3 regions of the Pseudovibrio sp. Ad26 genome follow, and region 1 is predicted to be linked to each of the others. Evidence: riboswitches for the same ligand, from Rfam matches in the RefSeq annotation. Region 1 holds a riboswitch; each other region holds the start of a gene.

Region 1 (3,958 bases):
CTGCTGCCATAGGCAATGCGAACAGCAACAAGATCACCGTGCTGGCTGCAGCGACAGCAACGGAAACAAGCGCCGCCTTCAACACAATAAAGGGCATCAGAAACAGACCGCTAAGGCCTGAAAGAACAACGGCACTGAGCGGCAAAAGTAAAAAGAACGTTGCAAGCAAAATCCAGAAGGCGTCTGCAACAGGTGCACCACCATCCCAGCGCTGGATCGCTCGGTCCAGTCCTGCACCAAACCCTTCACCGCGCGAAAGCTTTAGGGCTGCAAAGGCTGCTGCAGCAGTGAGCGTGAGTTGCAATGCAGAAAGCAGCGCGGCCCGTCCAAGATCAAAGTCATATGTAAATGCCTGATAGATCGCCAGCTCAATCGTTGTTGCCCGTGGCCCCCCACCAAGTGTCAGAGCAACAGCAAAGCTTGTCAGGCAGATAGCAAAGATCACAGCCAGTGCGCCGGGTAAAATGCGGGTGAGCATGGGCAGTTCGATCAGTCGAAACAGAGCTTTTCCATCACACCCCAGCTGTGCAGCAAGGCGAAAACGCTCTGAAGGGACTTCTTGCCACCCTTGTAAAATTAATCGAGTTGCAAGCGGAAGGTTGAAGAAAACATGGGCCAACACAACACCGTGGAGGCCATAGATGCGGATAGGCGAAGCGCCGAAATAGACAAGCACATCAGATATCCAGCCTGCACGGCCAAACACTTGCAGTAGCCCAAGAATGGCAACGATAACTGGAAGAATGAAGGGGGCACCAAGCAATGCTATGAGCAAACTGCGACCTGGAAACCGACGTCGTGCCAAGGCCCGTGCAACGGGCACAGCCAGTGCCACACTGATCACGGCAGAAAGCACGGCTTGAGTAAGCGTAAACTTGAGAGCAGGCCAGTCGGAAGAGGAAAAGCCATGGCCCGCTTCTGCACGCAATGCAACTGCAGCCAGCGTGCCAAGTATAAGTGCCGCGACAAGAAATGCCGCGGCAACACCGGGAAGCGAACTTACTGGCTGAGCGCTTCTAGCCATTCCGGCAGAGCCTCACTTCTTGCAGCAGCAGCTTCTTCAGGTTTAAAGAACAAAGCTTTCTCAGGCACCTTTAATGTGTCAAAGCCAGCAGGCAAACCACCTTCTGGTGTCACAGCAGGATACATCCAGTTGGTCGTTGGAATGATTGTCTGGAAAGCGTCTGAAACCATGAAGTTCAGGAATTTGTCTGCCAGCTCAGGCTGATCAGTTCCGGCAAGTTTTGCCGCCACTTCAACCTGCATGTAATGGCCTTCTTCAAACGCGGCAGTGGTCTTACTGTTATCTTCTTCAGCAATCAGATGATATGCCGGTGATGTGGTGTAGCTGAGCACCATGTCCGCTTCCCCATCAAGGAAAAGACCATAAGCTTCGGACCAGCCTTTTGTAACGGTCACGATGTTGTCGGAAAGGTCCGCCCAGACATCAGCAGCTTCATCTCCGTAAGCCGCTTTCACCCATAGCAGCAGGCCAAGGCCTGGCGTTGAGGAGCGTGGGTCCTGAATAAGGATCTTGGCATCACTCTTTGCAAGCTCGCGGAAGTTGGTTGGTACGGTTTCGCCATTCTTGTGTACGAAGGCAAAGTAGCCCCAGTCGTACGGCACAAAGGTTTCATCAGCCCATTCCACTGGCAGCGTGTATTGGGCCTCAACAGCGTGCGGTGCAAACAGGCCAGTTTTCTTGGCAGTCTCAACAAGATTGGTATCTAAGCCCAGTACCACATCGGCATCTGAGTTTTGACCCTCAAGGCGAATGCGGGAAAGCAGTGCTGCGCCGTCTTCGATGCCAACAAGTTTCAGGTCACACTCACATACAGCTTCAAACGCTTCTTCCACTTTTGGGCCTGGGCCCCAGTCAGAAACAAAGCTGTCATAGGTGTAAACTGTCAGTTGAGGCTTCTCAGCAGCCATCGCTGATGTTGCAGTGAGTAGTCCCGCAGCAATTAACAGATGTTTCAAGTCATCCTCCATTGCGGCGAGAGGGCAAGGATGGATGAAACCGGTACCCTTCCCTCCGCCGGTTCTAGCCGGTTCAGGTTCAACGGGTTCGCCACTAAAGCATCTCAGCACGACAAATACGCGCACCCCGAGGTCAAGAGGTTCTTAACCGGAAAACCACAGGAGCGCAACCGGATATAGCTGGGGTAGAGAGGGCACCTGTATGGAGTTGCAAGAGGAAGCCCGGGCAGTGTCCTGTCCGGGCTTATCTTATTTATTAGGCTGCCAGGTCAAAGCGGTCGGCGTTCATGACCTTGGTCCATGTTGCCACGAAGTCGCGGACGAACTTTTCGTGGTTGTCATCTTGAGCGTACACTTCAGCGTATGCTCGTAGGACTGAGTTGGAGCCAAACACAAGGTCAGCGCTGGTTGCAGTCCACTTTGGCTTGCCAGATTTCCGGTCACGGATCTCATAGGTACCATCCTTGAGTGGATGCCAGCTGTTGTCCATGTCGGTCAGGTTGACAAAGAAGTCTGTCGTCAGCTGACCTTCTCGGTCAGTGAAGACACCGTGCTTTGATCCGCCATAATTGGCACCAAGAACACGCAGACCACCAACGAGCGCAGTCATTTCCCATCCGGTCAGGCGGAGGAGCTGTGCACGATCCAGCATCATTTCTTCCGGGCTAACAGCGTACTCTTGCTTCTGCCAGTTACGGAAGCCATCAGAAATAGGCTCCAATACAGAGAAGGATGTGGCATCAGTCATCGCATCAGTGGCATCTCCACGACCAGAAGCAAATGGAACTTCTACGTTGAAACCAGCTGCCTTGATGGCATTTTCTAAACCAACGTTCCCTGCCAGCACGATCACATCTGCAACTGAGGCTCCTGCCTCTGCCGCAATCGGTTCAAGCACAGCCAGAACTTTGGTCAGGCGGTCAGGCTCATTACCAACCCAATCCTTTTGAGGAGCAAGGCGGATGCGAGCACCGTTAGCACCACCGCGCATATCGGAACCGCGATAGGTCCGCGCGCTGTCCCAAGCGGTTTTGATCAGGTCTTCATTGCTCAAACCACTTGATGAGATTTTTGCTTTCACAGCAGCAACATCATAGTTGGTGCTGCCTGCTGGAACAGGATCCTGCCAGATGAGCTCTTCTTTCGGTACATCCGGGCCAAGATAGTTTGCCTTCGGTCCCATGTCGCGGTGGGTCAGCTTGAACCACGCACGTGCAAATGTATCTCTGAAATATTCAGGATCTGCGATGAACTTCTGACAGTATTCGTTGTAGATCGGGTCAACCTTCATCGCCATATCCGCATCAGTCATGATTGGATTATGACGAACGGACGGGTCGGTTGGATCGATAGGCTTGTCTTCTTCCTTGATGGAGACGGGTTCCCATTGCCACGCGCCAGCGGGAGATTTTACCTGCTCCCATTCATGGCCGAACAGCATATCGAAAAAGCCCATATCAAATGTGGTTGGGTGTGTGGTCCACGCACCTTCTATGCCAGAGGTAAAGGCATTCGTTGCCTTGCCGTCTTGTCCAGGATTGGACCAGCCCAATCCCTGTTCGTCCAGACCAGCGGCTTCTGGTGCGACACCGATGTTGTCGACGGCACCCCGTCCATGGGTCTTACCAACAGTATGACCACCACAGGTCAACGCTGCAGTTTCCTCGTCATTCATTGCCATACGAGCAAAAGTTTCTCGGATCTGATCAGCCGTTTTTTGCGGACCGGGAACGCCATTCACGCCTTCCGGGTTCACGTAGATCAGGCCCATATGAGTAGCGGCAAGCGGGTTTTCTAGCGTTGAAGGATCATCCAGATCGTCATAACGCTCTTCACTACGTGCGAGCCATTCTTTTTCAGATCCCCAATAGGTGTCGATTTCTGGCCCCCAGATGTCCTCACGGCCAAATCCGAAACCAAAGGTTTTCAGACCCATGGAGTCATAGGCGATTGTACCTGCGAGGATAATCAAATCAGC
Region 2 (3,958 bases), on a different contig from region 1:
CAATTGTGACTGCAATCGCACTCATTAGGCCAATACCCCACCTTTATTATTCATTGTTTCGAGCTTGAGACGCTCGTTGAACTGGTCAGCCTTCAAGCTATAAAGGGTATCTATGAAAGCTGGAGTGAAGCTTCCCGGCCCGTTCGCCTGCTCTGCGGCAATCTCGCCGCATACACCATAGACAGCAAGCGCAGCAAGCACGGCAAGTTCCTTATCCGGCTCAACAGCGGCAAAACCAGCCAGCACACCGCCCAGCGCACAGCCAATGCCAGTCACCTTGTCCATATAAGCATGCCCATTGCCCACGGTGTAGGTTGTCTCACGGCCAAACACAGCGTCCTCAATACCAGTGCGCACAACCAGCGTGTTCTCGGTGACAGCTCCACCAAGCCCAGCGCTCTCACCCATATTGGCTTTGAGGATTGAAACGTTCTCTTTCAAAATGTCCTTGGCAAACTCCATGCGAATGTCTGAGCGATCTACTTTAACCGGGTCCAACACCACGGGCATAGATTTCTTGGCCGCCCCTTCAAGCCCCAGCCGGATACCATGTCGTCGCTTACCATCCAGCGTACCAAGATTGAGGAGCAATCCGTCAACACTCTCAGTAAATGCAGGAATTTCATCATGAGCAGACGTCATTGACGGCACAATATTACAAGCCAGCATCACATTCGCCGTGATGCTCTGAGCAACAGAGTTCGTCAGGCAATGAACTCGCACACCACGCTCGCGCACGCTCTCAAAAACCTGCCAAAGATTTTCAGCTGTGTAGGACATTTGTTTTCGCTTCCCTATCGATTACGGCGGGAACGATTACCTTGGTACTCATCCCAATTCCCTCCGCCGGCACAATCCGGATCAGGTTCTAGGAGTTGGCCTTCCGCCTCTCAGCCCGTCAGTCACTGCCGAGCACCCCCATTGGTTAGAATTTTTTGCTAGCAAACAAGAGAGCGAACTGCAAGCGGAAACGAGAGGCAGCGACAAAAGGCAACTGGGGGTAAATTTCGCTTAAAAAACGCAAAAGCTTGCAAAAAAACGCAGCTTCAACGCAAAATGCTCACAAAACAACGCAAACTCAATTTTGAGCGCAGCCCTGAAAGACAAATCAGTCTTACGGGACAGAAGGATAGCAGATTAATGATTCCGTTCTTTGTACAGATCAAATGCCAGCTCGGAAAAACCTATCAGGTTGCCAATGCAATTGCGGACGCAGAAGTTGCCTCCGAAATCTACTCCACCTCCGGGGATTTCGACCTGCTGGCCAAGTTCTACGTCAACGATGACGACGACATCGGCCACTTCGTTGCTGACAAGGTTCAGGTCTTCGATGGCATCCAGGACACCAGAACCATCATCACCTTCAAAGCGTTCTGATACCTACGAAAACAGGCGGGACACCAGCCCGCCTGCACAATCTCTTTTCAAGCTCTAAAGTCTTGATAACTTAGCTTTGAGCATCCTGAATTGCGCTCCACACAGCAACCGGCGTCGCGGGCATATCTATATGCTCAACACCTGCATTCTTGCGCAGCGCATACTGCACAGCATTCATCACCGCCGGCGCCGCTCCAATAGAACCAGCCTCACCAGCCCCTTTGATACCCATCGCATTTGTCGTGGAAGGAACATTGCTCGTCGAGAAGTCGAAATTCGGCAAATCATCAGCACGCGCAACATGATAGTCCATGAAGGACGCTGACAGCAGCTGCCCGGTTTCATCATAAACCGTGTTCTCACACAACGCCTGCGAGATCGCCTGCCCCGCACCACCATGCACCTGACCAGCCAGAAGCATCGGATTCACCGTCACGCCAAAATCATCCACAATCACATAACTGACCACGTCCGTCTTGCCCGTTTCCGGATCAATCTCCACCTCACACACATGCGTGCCATTTGGATAAGTACATTCATCCTGCATGACTTTTTCCGCTGCACTCAAGATATCCGGTTGCGATCCAGCCACATCAACAAGGCTGACCTGCTGGTCGGTACCAACCACGCGCACCTGCCCGTCTTCAAGTGTGAGATCCCCAACACCAACCTCAAGCTTCTCACTGGCGATCTCCTTGATCTTCTTGACCAGCGTTTCAGAAGCCGCCTTCACAGATGGCATGCCAATCGGAATAGACCGCGATCCACCGGTACCACCGCCAGTCGCCACACGGTCCGTATCCCCCTGCACCATCTCAACCTGATCAAGCTGCAAACCAAGATGTTCTGCAATGACTTGGCCATAAGCAGTGGCGTGACCCTGACCGTTGCTCTGCGTTCCAATCAGCAAAGTAACGCTGCCGTTCGTATTCAGCTCAAGCTTGGCTTCTTCACCGCCGGCAAAGGCACACGCCTCCACATAAGTCGATAGCCCAACACCGCGATACAAACCTTTTGCCTTGCTCTCCGCTTCACGCTCCGCAAACGTCGAATAATGGATCTCGTCGAGCGCCTTAGTAAGATGAGCCCCAAAGGAACCCGTATCATACATACGGCCAAGCGCTGTCGTATAAGGTAAGGCAGCGTCGGGGATAAAGCTCTTACGACGAAACTCCGCCGGATCCATACCCATCTCATGCGCGGCCTTATCAGCCAGCCGTTCCATCAGATAAAGCGCTTCCGGACGCCCTGCCCCGCGGAACGCATCCACCGGCACTGTATTGGTATAAACGCCTGTCGCTTCCACCCATGTTGCGGGGATATCGTAAAGACCGGGGGTCATGGTGATGCCGATCTGCGGAATGCCCGGGCCAAATTCATGCAGATAAGCGCCCATGTTTGCAAGCACATGCACCTTGAGGCCGATCATCTTACCGTTTTCATCAAGCGCAAGCTCAGCCGTGGATACATTATCCCGGCCATGCGCATCAGACATGAAGTGTTCAGTACGTTCCTGAAGCCATTTCACGGGATGACCAAGACGTTTTGCGGCAATCAGGCAAAGTGGGTATTCAAGATAGGTGAACATCTTGGTTCCAAAACCACCACCCACATCAGGTGTCACAACGCGGATATCTTTAGGGTCAACGTTGAGTATGTTCTTGGCAATCAGATCACGCATCCCATGACCGCCCTGCGTTCCAGTGGTCAGCGTATACCTGCCGCTCTCACCATCAAACTCGCCAATACAAGCCCGAGGCTCAATCGCATTGGACACCAGACGGTTGTTGATCACCTTGATCTTGGTAACATGATGCGCTTTCTGGAAGGCCTTTTCCATCACCTCCTTGTTACCCATACCAATGTGAAAGGCCTCATTAGACCCATGCTCAGGCCACACAAGCGGAGCGCCGTCTTCTAAGGCTGCTTCAGTTCCGATTGCCGGATCAACATCCTCGTAGTCAACCTCAATCGCCTCCATCGCAGCCCGCGCCTGCTCCACCGTATCGGCAACAACAAACGCAAGAGCATCACCAACAAACCGGGCTGTATCAGAGCAAAGAACTTCACGATGAGGCACCCAGTGCTTCGTCCCATCCAGCTGCCGAAGCACGGCTTTACATGGGATAGAGTTCGTTCCTTCAATATCCGCAGCAGTCAGAATAAGCTGCACACCATCCATAGCCCGTGCATCATCCACTCCCTCTAAGGTGAACTTGGCAAACGCGAGAGGAGACCGCAAAACAACGGCATGTGCTGCACCAGCCACCTTCAGGTCATCCGTGTAATGGCCCTTGCCAGAAATAAAGGCAGCATCTTCTTTTCGGCGAACGGGAGCACCAATTCCAAACTTCGGTGTAGCAACCTGATTCATGAAAACCTCAAAAATCTGGAGAGCGACCCAACACCGCACCTCCCAATACAGCTTTTTACGTATCAGCAGAGAACGTACAGTGCTTTTCTCAGGCTGCAAGTGTTTTCTGGTTCACCACAAAGGTGTATTTTCCAGAGTGACTTAAGGTCATTATCGCATCATTTAGAGCAAATTACGGAAGGGTACTTGGAGCTCTAAGTTGTCGGC
Region 3 (3,958 bases), on a different contig from region 1:
CATCCTTCGTTGTCCTGCTGATATTCGCTTTCTCCTGCACAATCCGGCGTGTGACATTCAAGAGTCACAGAAACCAAACAACTGAACGATTTGCAGGAATTCTTTCTCCCAAACAAATGCAAAAGGTACTGGCGAAGTCAGAGCAACTCCCTCTGGAGGGTCAGCAACGTGAAATCACGAGCCTCTCGACACGTTTGAGGCACTTTCACCGGTATTATGAAGGTTTGTCTCCTCAGGATCTCGCAGGCTTCTCCAACGGCTTCCAAACAGCTCATCTCGATGAAGTGCATATCCACGATGGTACACTGAACACGCTGAGTACATCCGGCCTGAATGCTTACTGGAACGCACCGCTCGATGATCCATTCCATGCTGCCCATGGCTGCCGAACAGCGATTGAAATGCAGAAGCAAATGAAGCGCTTCAATCTCAAGGACCGATTCAATTTCAACCAGAAAAATATGAAAGACCACGCAGTCACAATCGATATCGGCATCTCAACCGGCCTGGCAACGCTTGGCGAAACAGGTACACGGCGTCATTTCAGATATGCGCCACTCGGCAAATGCGTTGATTTAGCAGAAGATTTGGCTCGACATTGCAAAGATGCCGGTCACAGCGTTCTTATGTGCGAAACCACACGCGGTCAGATGCCTGAACTGGCGGCATTGGAGACAATTCCAGTCAAAACCAGCCGTTACCAGATGCGTTCGTTTGCGTTGCTAGGTGATCCGTCGCTCGCCTTCTCAGAAAACTTCCTCAAGCTCAAGAACGTCCACTGCAACATGGTCTTCGCGCTGTTTGAAGAGAATGACAAGAAGAAAGCCCTAACACTGGTAGATGAATGCAAATCACTCTCTGAGGGCGAGTACAACACCATCTATGCTGCTTTTGAGAAATACATCCTCAGCGATCTGGCTCAACACGAAGCGGTCAAGGATGCAGCGCAATAACGGCATTTAGCCTACAAATAAAAAGAGCCCCCGAAACTCGGAGGCTCAAATTTTAGTTTAGACCTATACCGGTTAGCGCAGTTCAACCGCGTAGGTTTCAACTGGAGGCGCTGTTTTAATGAGCCCCTGCTCAATCAGAAAGTTTGCAAACCGTTCATAGCGACCATTGTCCAAAGCAGCTGGACGGCTGGCAAAACGCGGCAGAGTATCCGCCCAGGCACGCTTGTTCAGCTCATCATCCAGATTTGGATAGATCTCAAGGAAGCTCTTCCAGGAGTCCTGCGGATTATTAAGCAGATAAACGGTAGCCGCCTCAATCGCATTGATGAACTTCTTCAAACGCGGATCATCCAGCTTGTCTTTGTGAGCCACATAAATCAGCTCATCATAGACTGGCACACCGTTCTCTTCAGGATAAAACGCGCGGCCTTTCGCACCTTCAATCTCCATCTGGTTCAGCTCGAAGTTACGGTAACCACCAATCACCGCATCAACCTGCCCAGCCATCAGAGATGGTGAGAGCGAGAAGTTTACGTTGATCAGCTCCACATCGTCAGAACTTAGGCCTGCATTGGAAAGCATCTTCCCAAGCATGGCGTTCTCAAACCCGGATGTGGAATAACCAATACGCTTGCCTTTCAGGTCTGCAATCTCCTTGATCGGTCCGTCTTCCAAAACAATTAGCGTGTTCAGAGGTGTAGAGACCAGCGTCCCGATCCGCATCAACGGCATGCCCTCATCAATTTGCGGGTGCAACGTCTGCTGATAGGAAACTGCAATATCACCCTGCCCTGCTGCAACAAGCTTTGGTGGCATGGAAGGATCAGCAGGCTCAATCAGCTCAACTTCAAGGCCCTCTTTTTCAAAGAAACCCCGTGCCTTGGCAACCACGATTGGTGCATGGTCTGGATTCGCAAACCAGTCCAGCAGCAAAGTCAGCTTATCTGCGGCCTGCACCTGAAGTGTGCTCGCAAGCATTGCAGCACTAAACAGCATACCTAGTTTTTTCATAAGGTTACGTCCTCATACTCTGAGACCTAGATCTCTTTCTGCCAATAGATCATCCGAGAAGTGGCGAACTCAACAACTGCCCTCAGGCTCAACACCATCACCGCAAGCAAAATCAGCGCTGCAAACATAGTCGCTGTCTGCATGCGTGCATTGGACTGCAGCATGATGAAAGCCAGCCCACCTTTTGCACCAACCCACTCTCCAACCACCGCCCCAATAGGAGCAAACACCGCTGCAATGCGCATACCAGAGGCCAGAGACGGCAAAGCGGCTGGAATGCGAATGTAGCGAAGTGTCTGCCAGCGGTTCAGGCCGTGCAGCTTACCAAGATCAAGCAGTGACTGATCAGTCCTCCGCAAACCATCGAAGAAAGTCGAGGTCACAGAAAAGAAGATCACAATCACAGCCATCACAACCTTGGAGGCCAGCCCAAAGCCGAACCACAGCACCAAAAGTGGGGCTATTGCAAACACAGGAAGAGATTGGGTTGCTGCAATTGGAGGCAGCAGAAACAGGCGTATCCGGTCAGACATTGCCAGCAAAACAGCAAGCAAGGCCCCAGCACTCACGCCAAAGAGAAAGCCGAGAACGGTCTCCCAAGCGGTAATGCCTGCATGATGCAGCAGAAAAACGCCCTGATTGAGAAAAGCGGAAAAAACCGCCGCCGGACCTGGCAAGAGAAACGGAGGAAACTCTCCAATCCGAACCACACTTTCCCAAATGGCGATAAAAAGCAAAATCCCGAAAAGACTTCGGAGAATTCGTTTCAAAGCTCGCTTCAGCATGCAGACTCCCAACAATGGTATTGGGCATCACAAACAGGCGGAAGAACGGAGCTACATTAGCTCTCTGGGATGTTTTCAGCACAGGATCTCCCGTTACAGCAAAATGCAAACATGGAGATCCGGGAAGAATGGCTCAGGTCCCGTCCCTTCGCCGGCATTACCCGGATCAGGTTCAAAGGGTTTAGCTCATCGCAATCTCAGCTTTTCGAAAGAAAAGCACCCCTCGGAATAGCAAGGAACATGCGCGTTTCTGCTGAAGGATGCAAGCAGATTTTGCTCTGACGGACGACAGCATAATGAAAAAGGCCTCAGCTCTGAGAGAGCCAAGGCCTTTGAAATCTGATCTAAACAGCTGAAACTAGATTACTTCCAGCTCTTGATTGCCTGTGCGATAACTTTGTTGCCGGTTGTACCTTTTTCAAAGGTCAACATTGCACGGCGACCGCTGTTGTACAGCAGTGGAACATCAATCCACTCACGCTCAGCAAGACGCTTCAGATTCTTCGCTTTTTCTTCATCACTGTCAGACAGCGCAATCCAGAAGAGAGTGTCAGAAACCTTCACGGCAGCACCATCAAGCGGATCACCTGCTTCCGACTCTGTCTTCTTCAGGATCAGGCCAGGCACCTTCTCAACACCCTTTCCATCAAACCCTTCTGGGAAGATGAAGTTCAGCTCAAGCAAATGACTCGCTGGCAAAGATCGATCACTATTCGGCTTCAATGTCATCTCAACAGAGAAGTTACGAGATGGTAGCGTCGCAACAGCCTTGATGACAGAATCGCCGTTAGCTTCATCCAGTGACCAAACAACGTTCCCACGTGATGCAGAACCTGCTGCACCCGGCGTCAAGGCCTCTTCGTAAAGTATGCTCTGTTGTGCAACAGGAGAAACCGCAGCTTCCGTTCCAATGGTTTCAGCTGGCGGAACAGAGTTGGTCTCAACTGCAGTACTTTGCTGTGCAGGTTCCGTCACCGGCAGAACCTGCGCAGAAGGTGTGTCTTCTGCCGGCGCTGCTGGAGCTTCGACCACACGCACGACTGGAGGCTCAGTTACTGTCTCGGTTGGCGCTGCGCTGGACGAATTCCGGGTAATCCGGGTCGTCTGCACCCGTGTCGCATCCGGAGAAACCTTTGCCCCTTCATCAGATGGCAATAAGCGGTCGGTGTTCTTCTTCGGCGTGCGTTCCGGCTGAACCCGAAGCGGCTC

What was found. A riboswitch is a leader RNA that binds a small molecule or an ion and turns the genes downstream of it on or off. The one in region 1 is predicted to bind thiamine pyrophosphate.
Region 2: another riboswitch for thiamine pyrophosphate. It lies ahead of PsAD26_RS22655 (hydroxyethylthiazole kinase); the one in region 1 lies ahead of thiB (thiamine ABC transporter substrate binding subunit).
Region 3: another riboswitch for thiamine pyrophosphate. It lies ahead of PsAD26_RS26130 (ABC transporter permease); the one in region 1 lies ahead of thiB (thiamine ABC transporter substrate binding subunit).

What each region holds. Positions count from the first base shown of each region.
Region 1 is NZ_LMCE01000025.1:51,484-55,441, forward strand. Features, by position in the region: gene PsAD26_RS05415 (thiamine/thiamine pyrophosphate ABC transporter permease ThiP) at 1-1,024, opposite strand, end outside; gene thiB (thiamine ABC transporter substrate binding subunit) at 1,000-1,980, opposite strand; TPP riboswitch at 2,014-2,120, opposite strand; gene katG (catalase/peroxidase HPI) at 2,237-3,958, opposite strand, start outside.
Region 2 is NZ_LMCE01000095.1:287,761-291,718, forward strand. Features, by position in the region: gene thiD (bifunctional hydroxymethylpyrimidine kinase/phosphomethylpyrimidine kinase) at 1-25, opposite strand, end outside; gene PsAD26_RS22655 (hydroxyethylthiazole kinase) at 25-780, opposite strand; TPP riboswitch at 822-930, opposite strand; gene PsAD26_RS22660 (Lrp/AsnC ligand binding domain-containing protein) at 1,141-1,377, shown strand; gene PsAD26_RS22665 (xanthine dehydrogenase family protein molybdopterin-binding subunit) at 1,448-3,751, opposite strand.
Region 3 is NZ_LMCE01000147.1:44,872-48,829, forward strand. Features, by position in the region: gene PsAD26_RS26120 (hypothetical protein) at 1-953, shown strand, start outside; gene PsAD26_RS26125 (ABC transporter substrate-binding protein) at 1,026-1,964, opposite strand; gene PsAD26_RS26130 (ABC transporter permease) at 1,991-2,749, opposite strand; TPP riboswitch at 2,876-2,983, opposite strand; gene PsAD26_RS26135 (hypothetical protein) at 3,113-3,958, opposite strand, start outside.